One region of the Pseudarthrobacter sp. HLT1-3 genome, then DNA from elsewhere that is predicted to be linked to it. Evidence: predicted binding sites of a transcription regulator. Region 1 holds the regulator's gene; the other holds the start of a gene.

Region 1 (8,735 bases):
GAAGATGGTGGGCCGCGTCGAGGTCCCGCAGGAAGCCTTCATCGCCGCCCTCACCACGGACGAGTCCAAGGACAAGGCCAAGAAGTAGCGGTGCTGGTGAATACTGTCCCGATCCAGGCCGGCAGGGCCGATGCCTAGCGTCCTGCCGCTGGGCGACCCGGCCCCGCCCGACGGTCTGCTGCCCGGCCAGGCGCTCGACGGCGCCGCGGCCCGCGCCTTTGGGCTCTACGTGCACATTCCGTTCTGCGCCGTGCGCTGCGGCTACTGCGATTTCAACACCTACACGGCCACGGAGCTCGGCGGCGGGGCGTCCCAGGACGCCTATGCCGGCACGGCGGTCGCGGAGGTCGGTTTCGCCGTCGTCGCCCTGAAAAACAGCGGCCTGCCGGTACGGCCGCTCAGCACGGTATTCTTCGGCGGCGGAACACCGACGCTGCTCCCGGCCGAAGACCTCGCGCGCATCCTCACCGCCGCCGTCGCGGCCTGGGGACTCGAGCCCGGCGCCGAGGTCACCACGGAAGCGAACCCGGACTCGGTCACCCCCGGATCCCTGCAGCTGCTGGCGGATGCGGGCTTCACCCGGGTGTCCTTTGGCATGCAGTCGGCGGTGCCGCACGTCCTGAAGGTCCTGGACCGGACGCACACCCCCAGCCGGGTGCCCGAGGCGGTCCGGTGGGCCCGGGACGCGGGCCTCGCCGTCAGCCTCGATTTGATCTACGGGACGCCGGGGGAGTCGCTGGCCGACTGGCGCTATTCGCTGGAGACGGCGCTGTCCTACGGGCCGGACCACATCAGCGCCTACGCGCTGATTGTCGAGGAGGGCACCAAGCTCGCGGCGCAGATCCGCCGCGGCGAGGTCCCGGGAATTGACGACGACGACCACGCCGCCAAGTACGAACTCGCCGACGAGCTCATCTCGGCCGCCGGTTTGTCCTGGTACGAGGTCAGCAACTGGGCCCGCACCCCCGGGCAGGCCTGCCGCCACAACCTCGCCTACTGGCGCGGCGACGACTGGTGGGGGATCGGCCCCGGCGCGCACTCGCATGTCGGCGGTGTGCGCTGGTGGAACGTCAAGCATCCCGTCGCCTACGCGAACCGGCTGGGCTCCGGCCTCTCGCCTGCCGCCGGACGGGAAACCCTCGATTCGGAAACCCGGAATGTGGAACGCGTCATGCTGGAAGCCCGCCTGAACTCCGGGCTGGAGATCGCCAGCCTCGGCGGCCTGGGTGACACCGGGCGGCACGCCGTCGCCGGACTTATCGCGGACGGACTCGTGGACCCGGTCTCAGCCTTCCGGGGCCGGCTGGTCCTGACGCTCAAGGGCCGGCTGCTCGCCGACGCCGTGGTCCGCAGGATCCTGCCGGACTAGATCCGGGCGGGGACCTGGCCCTTGGACTGGCGCCGGGCCCGGCCCTGGGACTGGTGCCGGGCCTGGCCCTGCGGCTGGGACCTTGCTCTGGGGCTGGCGCGCGTTGCGGCGCCGACGGGCTGCCGCGCTACTTGATCCAGCGGAGGTTGAAGTCGTAGCGGTGCGGCTGGCCGCGGTTGACGTGGATGCCGGCCGCCACCGAGAAGCACGTCACAGCGATCCAGATGATCGTGGCCAGGACAGCGAAAATGTTGCCCACCACAGGTACGAAGACCAGCAGGTTGCACAGCACGGCCGCAGCCGTGGGGGGCAGCGTGAAGTTCAGGGCTTCTTTGGACTCCTGCGCCGTGAACGGGCCCCGGTCCTTGAAGATCAGGTAGATCAGCAACGCGGGCACACAGCCCAGGATGCCGCCGAAGTGGGCCAGCGTGGCCCACTGCCGGTCCTCGTTTGCCGTCAGCGGCAGGGCATTTGCCGGAACGCCATGGTACGGAGGCTGGCCATGGCCGGCCTGGTTGCCAGCGTGTTCGCGTGCGTCGTCTGCCACGGTGTTGTCCTTCAGATTGCGGGGGTGCATTGGTGCGTCGAATTGCCAGGGCTGCGCCGGGAGCACAACCGCCCTACCAAGAATACGTGCTTGGGCGCCAAAACGCCGATCGGCCCGCTGGCGCGGGCCCACCCGGGCCCACCCGGGCGCGGCCTCAGGGAACGGTGAGGAAATCGATAACCTCTTCGACCCGGCCCAGCAGGGAGGGCTCCAGATCCGCATAACTGCGTACCGCGCCGAGGAGCTTCTGCCAGCCCAGACCGACGTCCTCCTTGGTGCTGTGCGGCCAACCGAAGGCCGTCAGTATGCCGGTCTTCCAGTCCACCCCGCGCGGAATAACCGGCCACTTCTCGATCCCCAGCACCGACGGCCGGATCGCCTGCCAGACATCTACATAGGGATGGCCCACAATCAGCACGTTCCCGGCCGCTCCGGGGGAGGCCATCACGGCGTCGGCGATCCGGGATTCCTTGGAATTCGGCACCAGGTGGTCCACCAGTACGCCCAGCCGGCGTCCCGGGCCGGGCCGGAAGGCGGCAACGGCGCCGGCAAGGTCGTCAATGCCGTGCAATGGCTCGACGACGATGCCCTCCACCCGGAGATCGTCGCCCCAGACCTTCTCCACGAGTTCGGCGTCGTGCTTGCCCTCCACCCAGATCCGGCTGGCCTTCGCCACCTGGGCCCGGTGGCCCTGCACCCGGACCGAGCCGGAGGCGGTGCGGATTCCAGCCGCCGGCGCGGCCGCGCGGGGCGCCGGCGGCATCAGCCGGATCGGCTGGCCTTCCAGCAGGAAGCCGAAGCCGAGCCGGAATGACCGGGATTTGCCGCGCCGGTCCTCCAGGGCGACGACGTGCATTCCGCCGGACTTCTCCACCCGCGTAACGGCGCCGACCCAGCCGGACTGGACCTCCTCAAGCACCATTCCGCGCTCCGCCGGCACTTCGGGCAGCTGCGTCTTGGCGGGCGCGGACAGGTCCTGCGGACCCCAGTTCTGGTACGACATCGGTGACACAGTCCTTTACACTCGGATGGCTGCGGGCGGGCTGTGCCCGAAAACACCAGCCCCAGGAAGAACGCCCGGAGCGAATCCAATGCTAACAACGCGGCGACTCATATTAGACTGGTTAGCACTTAGGCATGTCGAGTGCTAACACGGCGGTCCGCGACGGCCGGCACTTGGCGGCATCGGATCCGACAGTCGAATGGAGGTGGAGCATGAGCGAACCGCGCAAACTCGAAGTGCTGCGCGCCATCGTGGAGGACTACGTCCATTCACGGGAACCTGTCGGCTCCAAGGCCCTCGTCGAGCGGCATCACCTGGGCGTGTCCAGCGCCACGATCCGCAATGATATGGCGGCCCTGGAAGATGACGGCCTCATCACGGCGCCGCATACCAGCGCCGGGCGGATTCCCACGGACAAGGGCTACCGGCTCTTCGTGGACCAGATTTCGGCGGTCAAGCCGCTCTCGCCGGCGGAACGCCGCGCCATCCAGGCCCTGCTGGAGGGCTCCGACGACCTCGACGACGTCCTGGACAGGACCGTGCGGCTGCTCTCGCAGCTGACCCACCAGGTCGCCGTGGTGCAGTACCCGCACCTGAGCAGGGCCAAGGTGCGGCACATCGAATTCGTCCTGCTGGCTCCCCGAAAGGTGCTGGCAGTGTTGATCGCCGACACCGGCAAGGTGGAACAGCGGGTCATTGACGTCGGGCAGGACCTCTCCGAGGAGGCGCTGTCCGAGCTGCGGACGAGGTTCCTCGGCACCCTTTCCGGGACGTCCCTGAACCAGCTGCCGCAATCGCTGAAATCCGTGATTGTCACTTGCCCGCCGTCGCGGCGGGCCGACGCCCAGGCATTGGCACGGGGCCTGGAGGCACTGGCAGTCAGCAGCCGCGAGGAGCGGATGGTCATGGCCGGAACAGCCAACCTGGCCCGCTCCAACGTCGACTTCCCGCTCAGCATCGGCCCGGTCCTCGAAGCCCTCGAGGAGCAGGTGGTCATGCTCCGCCTGCTCGGGGACATGGCTGCGGACCCGCGGGGCGTCACGGTCAGCATCGGCCGGGAGAACCCGTATGACGGGCTGGCCGAGGCCTCGGTGGTCGCGACCGGCTACGGCCCGGACGCGACCGCGAAGGTCGGGGTCCTCGGCCCCACCCGGATGGACTATCCCACCACGATGGCCGCCGTCCGGGCCGTGGCCCGCTACCTGTCCAGGATTCTCGGCCCCTGACGGACCGCGGCCACCCGTCCGGCGCCCGCACCCGCGCGCCGGACCCCAACCAGGCTTCTTGCCACTAACCGGCAGTACAACCAGGAAGAGATACAAACTTTGAGCAGCCATTACGACGTTCTTGGAGTCTCCCGCGAAGCCACGGGCGAAGAGATCAAGAAGGCCTACCGCAAACTGGCACGCAACCTCCACCCGGATGTTAATCCCGGGGATGACGCGTCGGACCGGTTCAAGGCCGTCACGCACGCCTACGAGGTGCTTTCGGATCCGCAGAAACGCCGGATCTACGACACCACGGGCAACGAGAACGGCACCGACAACGGCTTCGGCGGCGGCAGCTACTCCGGCCAGGGCTTCGCGTTCCAGGATATTTTCGAGACGTTCTTCGGCTCCGGCGGCCAGACCGGACCGGCGTCCCGCGTCCGCCGCGGACAGGACGCCCTGATCAGCGTCCGGATCGACCTCCGCGACGCCGTTTTCGGCGTCAACAAGAAAATCGAAGTCGACACGGCCGTCACCTGCCCCACCTGTGAGGGCTCCTGCTGCCGTGAGGGCAGCCACCCGGAACGTTGTGACATCTGCGGCGGCAGCGGCCAGGTCCAGCGCGCCGTTCGTTCCATCCTCGGCCAGGTCATGACTACTGCCCCCTGCGGTTCCTGCGGGGGCTTCGGCACCGTCATCAACGACCCCTGCAACGAATGCGCCGGCCAGGGCCGGATCCGCAGCCGCCGCTCGCTGACGGTCAAGGTGCCCGCCGGTGTGGCTACCGGCACTCGCATCCAGCTCTCCGGCCAGGGCGAGGCAGGACCCGCCGGCGGACCCGCCGGCGACCTCTATGTGGAAATCCGGGTCAACAACGACGCCACCTATGTGCGCGACGGCGATGACCTCCACGCCAGCCTCAACATCCCGATGACGGCTGCGGCGCTGGGCACCGAACTCACCCTCGACACCTTCGACGGCCAGCAGGAGATCGACGTCAAGGCCGGCACCCAGTCCGGCGAGGTCATCACCCTGCGCGGGCTGGGCGTCACCCACTTGCGCGGCTACGGCCGCGGCGACCTCAAGGTCCACCTGCAGGTCGACACCCCCGAAAAGCTCGACGCCGCCCAGGAGGACCTGCTCCGCCAGCTCGCCAAGCTGCGCGGCGAACAGTTCACCGAAGGAAAGCTCGCCGGCACCGGCGGGGTCTTCTCGAAGCTGCGGGACCGGCTCGGTAACCTGTAGCGGTGAGCAACCCGGTCTTCTTCACCGCCCCCGGCACCCTGGACGGGCTGGTCCCCGGCGCCGTCTTCGTTCTTGACGGACCCGAGGCCCGCCACGCGGTCACGGTAAAGCGGCTTGCCGTGGGGGAGAAGGTGGACATCGCCGACGGCGCCGGGAAGCGGCTCAGCGGCAGTGTCGCGGCCGTCGCCCCCGGCGAGCTGAGCGTGGAATGCTCCGCCCTCGCCGACGAACCCCGGCCCGAGGTCCGGCTCGTCCTGGTCCAGGCCCTCGCCAAAGGCGACCGCGACGAGCTCGCCGCCGAGACTGCGACCGAACTGGGGATCGACGCCGTCATCCCCTGGCAGGCCGAACGGTCAATTGTGCGCTGGAAGGCCGAACGTGCGGCCAAGGCCCACGCAAAGTGGCAGTCGGTCGTCACGGCGGCCGCCAAGCAGGCCCGCCGGGCCTGGATCCCGGAGGTCCGCGCCGCCGTCGACGGCGCCGGGCTGCAGGCGGCAGTGGGTGCCGCCGACCTCGCCGTGATCCTGCACGAGGATGCCGTGCGCCCGCTGCGCCAGGTGCTGGAAGCCTGGCAGGATACCCGCCCGGCCGGCGACGGAACAGGGACGGGACGCGAGGTGCTGCTGATTGTTGGTCCCGAAGGCGGCATCAGCCCGCGGGAAGTCACCAGGCTCTGCGACGCAGGAGCGGTGACGGCCCTGCTGGGCCACCATGTGCTGCGCTCATCGACCGCCGGACCCGCTGCAACGGTCCTCGCGAGCGACATCCTGGGCCGCTGGTAGCCCGTACCTGCTGGCCGTCCTGGCGGAATGGGGCTTACTTAACCGTGAATCCGCGGGTGTCGACGTTCAAATCCTTGGCCGGGTTGCCGTCCTCCAGCTGGGACACCCGGACCTCATAGCTGCCCGGTGCCAGGTTGACCGAGAGGCTGAAGGCACCGGATTGTCCGGCCTCAGCCGAGGCGGCCGTCGTTCCGTTCAGGTACGAGGTCGTGACGCTGCCGTCGATCCGCAGGATTTCCCACCGGAGGGTGCCGCCGGGAGCCGTGCTGCGGCCGGAGACCTTCACCGCGCCCTCCGCCAGGGAGGTCCCCTCCTGCGGATCAATGATCCACACCGGGGCGACCATCCCGGCGCTGCGGGCCGTCGGGGAACCCAGCCGGACGTGGTTGAAGGCGACAAAGTCGGTATGCCCATCGACCAGCACCACGACCTGGATCTGCTGGCCGGCATCGATCAGCCCGGCACTCGCGGCGGCCGCCGTCGCCGTGTAGACGAGCTGCTGTACCGCACGCTCGGCCATGGCGGGATCCACATTGCTGTTGAATGCGTCCGCCGACAGGTCCACCGTGATGACATTCTTGCCCGAGATCGAGCTTGCCAGCTTCTTCGGGTTCTGCCACGGCGTGAAGAAATCCGGGTCGAGCGGCTTCTGGGACATCATGACCCGGAGCGCCCGGGTGACCGGGTTGTCCTGTTCCGGAACATCACGGAACTCCCGGTAAAGGAACGTGCTGTCGTTGCTGCGCCCGATCCAGTACACCGGCGCCTTGTTGGACGCCTGCGTGGTTTCCAGCGGCGCGCTGGTGGTCGGCGCCTGGGCTGCCGTGACCTGCGACGCCGCACCGGAGTCCGTGATCCCGGGCTGCGGCGTAGCCACGCAGCCGGACAGGGCAAGGGCGGCGGGCAGCACCAACAGCAGCAGGCCAGGACGAAGCCGCCTGCCTGCTGGTGTCTTGTCAACGCCGCGTTGCCTGATCTCCGCCGTCCTTTCGGCTTGCTGTTGCCGGCCCACTTCCTGGCCCGGCCGGCTGCAAGGCCCGCGCCGGAGGCCGGTTTCCAGCATGGCACACGGCTTTGGCGCCAAACCGTGGATTGGCCCGGCAGACGGGAACTGCAACGGGAACGATATGAGGACGATACGAAGTTGATACCTAAATCCGGGAATCACGTCAGCCGCCGGGCCGAAAGGCCGCCGCGGACGCGGCGTGCGAGGGTCCTCACTGGCGTAGGATAAGAGGACCGCAGACACCGGTACCAGATGGCGCGCACCGCCGTCGGGCCGGATCGGCGGACAGAACATTTCCGAACTGGAGGGGACCAGAGGCCCGCGGGCCAACACCATGACTGAAGCAGCGAACGGCAAGGCCCGGATCAGCGCCGGAGAGCGCTCCACAGGTGAATTCCCCCACTCCCTACCAGGGCTGCGGACGGAGGTAGTCCTGTTTGACAGCTCCGACCAGATGGTCCAGTCCCTCGGCAGTCATGACGAAGCCCTCCGGTACATCGAAACCCAGTTCCCCGCCGTCGACTTCCACGTCCGCGGCAACGAGCTCGCCATCAGCGGTCCCGCGGCGGACGTGCCGCGGATCATGCGCCTGCTCAACGAGGTCCGCGGCCTCGTCGCCCGGGGCACCGTCATCACTCCCGCGGTCCTGCAGCAGCTCGCGTCGATGCTCCGGTCCCAGTCCCTGCAGAACCCCGTTGACGTGCTCACGCACAACATCCTCTCGAGCCGCGGCAAGACCATCCGGCCGAAGACCCTGAACCAGAAGAACTACGTGGACGCGATTGACGCCAACACCGTGATCTTCGGAATCGGCCCGGCCGGTACCGGCAAGACGTACCTGGCGATGGCCAAGGCCGTCCAGGCGCTGCAGCAAAAGGAAGTCACACGGATCATCCTGACCCGCCCCGCCGTCGAAGCGGGGGAGCGGCTGGGGTTCCTGCCCGGCACGCTCAGCGACAAGATCGACCCGTACCTGCGGCCGCTCTACGACGCCCTGCACGAAATGATGGACCCCGAATCCATTCCGCGGCTGATCGCGGCCGGCACCATCGAGGTCGCGCCGCTTGCCTACATGCGCGGGCGAACGCTCAATGACGCCTTCATCATTCTGGATGAGGCCCAGAACACCACCCCGGAACAGATGAAGATGTTCCTCACCCGGCTGGGCTTCGGCTCGAAGATGGTGGTCACCGGTGACGTCACGCAGGTGGATCTGCCGTTCGGGACCCGGTCGGGCCTGCGGATCGTGGAAGACATCCTGCAGGGCATCGAGGACGTCAACTTCACCGTCCTGGACTCCTCCGACGTCGTCCGGCACCGCCTCGTCGGCGACATCGTCAACGCCTACGGCGTCTGGGACGAGATCCAGCGGAACCGGGTCAAGCATTCCGTGGCCCGCGACAAGCGGGAGGAACACGCATGAGCATCGAGGTCAACAACGAATCCGGCGTCGATGTCGATGAGGCCCAGCTGGTGCAGCTCGCCCGGTTCATCTTTGAGCGGCTTTTCATCCACCCCCAGGCCGAGCTGTCGGTCCTGCTCGTGGACGAGCCGGCCATGGAGAAGCTGCACCTT
Region 2 (7,091 bases), on a different contig from region 1:
CTGCGACGAAACCGGCGTCGGGATTGTCCGCGGGACGCAGCTGCTGACCAACACCGTGGCCTCCTCGATGGAGGAGCATGTCCGCTTCGGCGGGGTGATTCCCGAGATCGCTTCCCGCGCCCACCTGGACGCCTTCGTGCCGACCCTCCGCGAGGCGCTGGCCGAGGCCGGGGTGACCCTGGACGAGATCGACGCGATCGCCGTCACCTCCGGTCCCGGACTGGCCGGAGCCCTGATGGTGGGGGTCTGTGCGGCCAAGGCGCTCGCCGTGGCCACGGGAAAACCGCTCTACGCCATCAACCACCTCGTTGCGCACGTCGGCGTCGGGCTGCTCCGGACGGACGACGGCGGCCCGCAGGCCCCGGCCCTGCCGGACAACCTGGGGGCCCTGCTGGTCTCCGGCGGGCACACCGAAATCCTGCGGATCCGGAACATCACCGGGGACGTTGAGCTGCTTGGCACCACGATTGACGACGCCGCCGGCGAGGCCTACGACAAGGTGGCGCGGCTGCTGGGCCTGGGCTACCCGGGCGGCCCGGCCATCGACAAGCTGGCACGCACCGGAAACGCCAAGGCCATCCGCTTCCCGCGCGGCCTCAGCCAGCCCAAGTACATGGGGACCGTGGAGGAACCCGGCCCGCACCGCTACGACTGGTCGTTCAGCGGACTCAAGACCGCCGTCGCGCGCTGCGTGGAGCAATTCGAGGCCCGCGGCGAGCCGGTTCCCGTGGCGGACATTGCCGCGGCCTTCCAGGAGGCCGTGGTCGACATCATCACCTCCAAGGCGGTGCTGGCGTGCCGGGAGAACGGCATTACCGACCTGCTGCTGGGCGGCGGTGTGGCGGCCAATACCCGGCTGCGCCAGCTCACCGAACAGCGCTGCAGCGCCGCCGGAATCCGGCTGACCGTCCCGCCACTGGCCCTCTGCACGGACAACGGCGCCATGGTCGCGGCGCTCGGCGCCCAGCTGGTGATGGCCGGAATCGCGCCGAGCGGCATCGCGTTCGCCCCGGATTCCTCGATGCCGGTCACTACCGTCTCGGCCTGAGGCGGGTCCGCGCGACGGGCTCCGGCTCCAAACTCCGGGCCCTACCTCCGGGCCTGAGCTCCCAGGCCTAGGCTTCGGGGCCCTTGCGCATCTGCTGGACCAGATCCAGTACGACGGCGCGCAGGTCGCCACCGTGCTCTGCCGCGACACGTCGCTGCCGCTGGTAGCCGGCGCCGCGCTCAATGATCTTCAGGACGTCGGCCAGTTCCGCTGTGCAGCCCAGCTTCACGGCCACCGGTTCGAGCCGTGCGACCGTCTCGCGGATGTGGTCGGTGACGAGCTGCTCGTTGCCGGCGGCGTCGAGGATGATGATGGCGTCCAGGCCGTAGCGGGCGGCCCGCCATTTGTTCTCCTGCACATGCCAGGGCGGCATGGTGGGGATGGTGCCGCCGTTGTCCAGGGTGGTGGAGAACTCGTCGACGAGGCACTGCGTCAGGGCGGCAATGGCGCCGACTTCCTCGAGCGACGCCAGACCGTCGCAGATGCGCATCTCGATGGTACCGAAATGCGGGACCGGCCGGATGTCCCAGCGGATTTCCGAGAGCGAGTCGATCACGCCGGTGGTGAACATGTCCTGGGCATAGGACTCGAAGTCCTCCCAGCTGGCGAACTGGAAGGGCAGCCCGGCGGTGGGCAGCTGCTGGAACATCAGGGCCCGCTGCGAGGCGTAGCCGGTGTCCTCGCCACCCCAGAACGGGCTGGACGCGGAGAGCGCCTGGAACTGCGGGAAGTAGTTCACCAGACCGTCCAGGACGGGGAGGACCTTGTCCCGGCTGTCCAGGCCAACATGCACGTGGACACCGTAGATCACCATCTGGCGGCCCCACCACTGGGTGCGGTCAATGAGCTTGGCGTAGCGCTCCTTGTCCGTCACCGGCTGAAGCTGCGGCGGGCTGAAGGGGTGGGAACCGGCACAGAAGATCTCGACGCCCATCGGATCGGTGACGTCCCGGACGGCGGCCAGGGAACTGCTCAGGTCCGCCTTGGCCTCGGCCACGGTGTTGCAGATTCCGGTGACCAGCTCCACCGTGTTCAGCAGCAGCTCCTGCTTGATGTGCGGGTGCTCGTCGTCCTCGTTCAGTTCGGGATGCCTCGCGGCCACTCCCCGGAGGACTTCCTTGGCCACCGAGGCCAGCTCACCGGTTTCCCCGTCCACCAGGGCAAGTTCCCATTCCACACCAAGAGTTGATTGCCTGGATGAAGCGAAATCAATCTTCATGTGGTCCCTTCAATATTTTATTGCCATCCGTTTGCATCCCCTGCCCGGCAACGTCATCGGCGGAAAGGCCGGACAATTGGCGAGGCAACGGTGGCTCAAGTCTAGTGCAGGGGCGGCGCGGTGCCGTTGGCCGGGTGGCCCCGGAATGGTGACAGTGTTCACAGAACCGGACTGGCGTTTAATGGAGTGTGCCCATCCTAAATAAAGACATGACGCTCTGCATCTCGCTCTCGGCCCGGCCGAGCAACAACGGGACGCGCTTCCACAACCACCTGTATGAGCAGCTCGGCCTGAACTGGATCTACAAGGCCTTCGCCCCCACGGATCTCGCGCAGGCGATCGCCGGCGTGCGCGGCCTCGGCATCCGGGGCTGCGCCGTGTCGATGCCGTACAAGGAGGACGTCATTGCGCTAGTGGATGTGATGGACCCGTCCGCGAAAGCGATCGACTCGGTCAACACAATCGTGAACGACGGCGGAACGCTCACCGCCTACAACACCGACTACACGGCGATCGAGCAGCTGCTGCAGCGCAACGCCGTGCCCGCTTCGTATTCGGTGCTGTTGAAGGGCGCCGGCGGCATGGCGAAGGCCACCGCCGCGGCTCTGCGCGACGCCGGATTCCGGAACGTCACCGTGATCGCGCGCAACGAGCAGGCCGGACGGGCCCTCGCCGGGCTCTACGGCTTCGCCTGGCGCGCCGACGTCGATCCGTCCGGTGCCGGGCGGGCCGACCTGATCATCAACGTGACCCCTGTTGGTATGGCAGGCAGTATGGCGGGAGACCCCGACGCCGAGGCCCTGTCCTTCCCGCCGGAGGCGATTGACGCCGCGAAGGTCGTGTTCGACGTCGTCGCGCTGCCGGCCGAGACGCCGCTGGTCAAGGCCGCCCGGGCGGCCGGCAAGACCGTGATTACCGGCGCCGAGGTGGCGACCATCCAGGCGCTGGAGCAGTTCGTGCTGTACACCGGGATCCGGCCCAGTGATGAGCAGGTCCGGGCCGCCGAGGAGTTCATGCGGGCCCAATAGCCGCCGGGAATCCGGCAACGCAGCCCTATACCGGCTGCACCGAAATGGCCACCCGCTCCTCGCCTATCCTGGTGAGGACCAGGGTGGCCGTCTTCTTCCCCCGGCTCTTGCCGCCCCCCTTGTGCCCGGCGGTCTTCCCTCCGGGGAGGAGCTCTTTGCGCAGTTCCTCCGGAGTGACCGAGGTGCCGCGCTTCTTGATGTCCAGCACCCCGATGCCCTGGACCTTGACCCAGGCCTTGAGCGCCTTGACGTTGTACGGCATCACCTCCAGGACCTTATAGGCCCGCGCAAAGGGGGTGTCCTGAAGTTCCGGGGCGCAGATGTAGGCGATGTGCTCGTCCACGAGGTGCCCGCCCAGCTGGAGGGCGACGTCGGCCACCAGCCCGGCGCGGATGACGGCGCCGTCGGGCTCGTAGAGGTAACCCTCCACCGGGCCCACCGGGGCGACCGGGCCGCCGTCGAAATCCTCGGCGCTGGTCAGTTCCGCAGCACCCGCGGGGCCGAGCAGGAGGGCCGCGCGCCGGATCCCCGGACGCCGGACCGCGTTAAACCACAGCGCCACTTCGGTGACGTCCCCGCCGACCGAAACCCACTGCGCTTCGCAGCCTTTGGGCACCGAATCGTGCGGCATGCCGGGGCCCATTTTCACGCCCACCGCCATCCCGGCTCCGGCCAGGGATTCGGCGAAGGACAGCGGCGGGGAGAAGTCCTCCGGATCCCAGAGCCGCTTGGTGCCCGAAGTGGAGGTGGTCCGTCGCGCCGGGTCGAGCCAGACGCCGTCGATCCCGTCGAGCGCAAACTCCGTCGCATCGGAATGGACCACGGTCGCGTTCCGGAACGGGATCAGGTTCATCGTGGCGCAGGCTGCCGTCGTCTCATCCATTTCCACGGCCGCGACCTGGAGGTCCAGCGAGGCGAACGCCATGGCGTCGGCGCCGAGGCCGCAGCCAAGATCCGCGACGTGCTGCACACCGGCTTCGGCGAAGCGCTGCGCGTGCCGGGCCGCAACGGTGAGCCGGGTGGCCTGCTCCAGACCCGCCTGGGTGAAAATCATCTGCCGGGCGAACTCGCCGAACTTGGCCTCGGCCCTGGTCCGCAGCCGCGACTGGGTGAGCACCGCGGAAACGAGCTCGGGGGAGTGGCCGGCCTTGCGGAGGGACCCATTGAGTCGGAACGCCTCGTCCTCCCGGTACGGCCCGAGCGACGCCAGCAGCTCCCAGCCCTCCGGGTTGAGAAGCGGGGCGATCTGGTCCTGCGGTGCGTCAGCCATGCAATCAAGCCTAGTTCAGGGCCGGGTTCACTCCGTGCGCCCGATAGGGTTGACGGCATGGATCAAAGCGGCACGGCAAGCAGCGGCACGGACGGAAACCACCGGCAGGACCACCCCGGACAGCAGGGCGACACCTCCCGGCAGGACGCCGCCCCGCAGGACGCCGACGGCGGCGCTCCCGCCCGGCAGGGACTCTACCGCTACGCCCGGCCGGCGCTCATCGCCGGCGGCGTGATCGCCGTCGTCTGCGTGGCCCTGCTGGTAATCATCTTCCTGCTGGACTCCTTTAACGCCACCGTCTATTCGGTGGGCGGCACGTCCGTCAGTGACGCGACCGACGAGGCGAAGGCCATCCGCGAGAACTACGCCGGTGCCCGCACGGGCGGCATCATCTTCCTGGTCCTCGGAATGGTCCTGGCCGCCGCGGGAGCCCTGGTGCTGTACCGGCACCGGAACGAGACCGGCTCCGACGACAGGGATGAGGGTGAGGACGTCGACTTCGAGGACCTCGGCGGACGCTAGTCCCTGGACGGCCCAGCGTTCACCGGGAACGTAATTCTGGCACTCGCCTTGACCGAGTGCTAACTCCTTACATAGAGTCGTCATTAGCACTCTCCCTAGGAGGGTGCTAACACCTGAAGCTTTATCAGCCAGGCTGCTGCCGGCACCGCGACGACGGTCTGTATGCCTTGGCCCCACAGCTTTAATGTCCACGAATTTGCTGACGAAAAGGAGAGGTCATTGTCGGTCTCTATTAAGCCTCTTGAGGATCGTATTGTTGTCCGCCCGCTCGAAGCCGAGCAGACCACGGCTTCCGGCCTGGTTATCCCGGACTCCGCGCAGGAAAAGCCGCAGGAAGGCGAAGTTGTTGCAGTAGGCCCCGGCCGCTTTGACGACAACGGCAACCGCGTCCCGATCGACGTCACCGTCGGCGACGTTGTTATCTACTCCAAGTACGGCGGAACTGAAGTCAAGACCGGCGGCACCGAGTACCTCGTGCTCTCCGCCCGCGACGTCCTGGCGATCGTCGTAAAGTAACTCTCTTGGACCCCGCGCCGCCGATCCTTCTTTGACGGGTCAGTTGCGCGGGGTTCTGTCTTTGAAAGGACAAAACCATGGCAAAGCAGCTTGCGTTTAACGACGCTGCCCGCCGGTCGCTTGAAGCCGGCATCGATAAGCTCGCCAACACGGTCAAGGTCACGCTCGGCCCGCGCGGCCGCAACGTCGTGCTGGACAAGAAGTGGGGCGCCCCCACGATCACCAACGATGGTGTCACCATCGCCCGTGAAGTCGAACTGGACGACCCGTACGAGAACCTTGGCGCGCAGCTTGCCAAGGAGGTCGCCACCAAGACCAACGACGTGGCCGGCGACGGCACCACCACCGCCACCGTGCTGGCTCAGGCCCTGGTCAAGGAAGGCCTCCGCAACGTTGCGGCCGGCGCCGCCCCGGGCCAGATCAAGCGCGGCATCGAGGTCTCGGTTGAGGCCATCGCCGCCCGCCTGCTCGAAAACGCACGCCCCGTCGAAGGCGACCAGGTCGCCAACGTCGCTGCAATCTCCGCGCAGAGCGACGAGATCGGCGAGCTCCTGGCCGAGGCATTCGGCAAGGTCGGCAAGGATGGTGTGATCACCATCGAGGAATCCTCCACCACGCAGACCGAGCTGGTCCTCACCGAGGGCATGCAGTTCGACAAGGGCTACCTGTCCCCGTACTTCGTCACCGACGCGGAACGCCAGGAAGCAGTCCTCGAAGACGCCCTGATCCTGATCAACCAGGGCAAGATCTCGTCCGTCCAGGACTTCCTGCCGCTGCTGGAAAAGGCGCTGCAGAGCTCCAAACCGCTCTTCATCATCGCTGAAGACGTCGACGGCGAGGCACTCTCCACGCTGATCGTCAACCGCATCCGGGGCACCCTGAACGTTGTGGCCGTCAAGGCTCCGGGCTTCGGTGACCGCCGCAAGGCCATGCTGCAGGACATCGCTACCCTCACGGGCGCACAGGTTGTCTCGCCGGAACTGGGCCTCAGCCTGGACACGGTCGGCCTCGAGGTGTTGGGCACCGCCCGGCGCATCACCGTCACCAAGGACAACACGACCATCGTTGACGGTGCCGGTTCGGCAGAAGACGTCGCAGCCCGAGTCTCCCAGCTGCGCGCCGAGCTGACCCGCACCGACTCCGACTGGGACAAGGAAAAGCTGCAGGAACGCCTGGCCAAGCTGGCCGGCGGCATCGGCGTGATCAAGGTCGGCGCAGCCACCGAGGTCGAGCTGAAGGAAAAGAAGCACCGCATCGAGGACGCAGTGTCCTCGACCCGCGCTGCCCTTGAAGAGGGCATCGTCGCCGGCGGCGGCGCCGCCCTCATCCACGCCCTCAAGGCGCTGGACGAGGACCCCGCCGTCCAGGCCCTCGAAGGTGACGCGGCTGCTGCCGTCGGCATCGTCCGCCGGGCACTGACCCAGCCGCTGCGCTGGATCGCCCAGAACGCCGGCTTCGACGGCTACGTCGTCGTCGCGAAGGTGGCCG

What was found. Region 1 encodes HrcA, which represses chaperone genes, less so after heat shock. Its sites were predicted from a motif close to TTNGCACTCGNNNNNNNCGAGTGCNAA; they were not measured.
Region 2: a site for HrcA is predicted at 5,124-5,150, ahead of groES (co-chaperone GroES). Genes of this name have one in related genera too.

What each region holds. Positions count from the first base shown of each region.
Region 1 is NZ_JBWZCJ010000008.1:67,102-75,836, reverse strand. It holds gene lepA (translation elongation factor 4) at 1-88, shown strand, start outside; gene hemW (radical SAM family heme chaperone HemW) at 131-1,369, shown strand; gene AC50X9_RS09050 (DUF4870 domain-containing protein) at 1,497-1,916, opposite strand; gene AC50X9_RS09045 (DUF3097 domain-containing protein) at 2,071-2,919, opposite strand; gene hrcA (heat-inducible transcriptional repressor HrcA) at 3,132-4,145, shown strand; gene dnaJ (molecular chaperone DnaJ) at 4,245-5,372, shown strand; gene AC50X9_RS09030 (16S rRNA (uracil(1498)-N(3))-methyltransferase) at 5,375-6,154, shown strand; gene AC50X9_RS09025 (GerMN domain-containing protein) at 6,189-7,067, opposite strand; gene AC50X9_RS09020 (PhoH family protein) at 7,495-8,583, shown strand; gene ybeY (rRNA maturation RNase YbeY) at 8,580-8,735, shown strand, end outside.
Region 2 is NZ_JBWZCJ010000009.1:122,867-129,957, forward strand. It holds gene tsaD (tRNA (adenosine(37)-N6)-threonylcarbamoyltransferase complex transferase subunit TsaD) at 1-1,048, shown strand, start outside; gene AC50X9_RS10150 (glutamate--cysteine ligase) at 1,116-2,267, opposite strand; gene AC50X9_RS10155 (shikimate 5-dehydrogenase) at 2,456-3,295, shown strand; gene AC50X9_RS10160 (THUMP-like domain-containing protein) at 3,321-4,565, opposite strand; gene AC50X9_RS10165 (hypothetical protein) at 4,623-5,087, shown strand; gene groES (co-chaperone GroES) at 5,307-5,603, shown strand; gene groL (chaperonin GroEL) at 5,681-7,091, shown strand, end outside.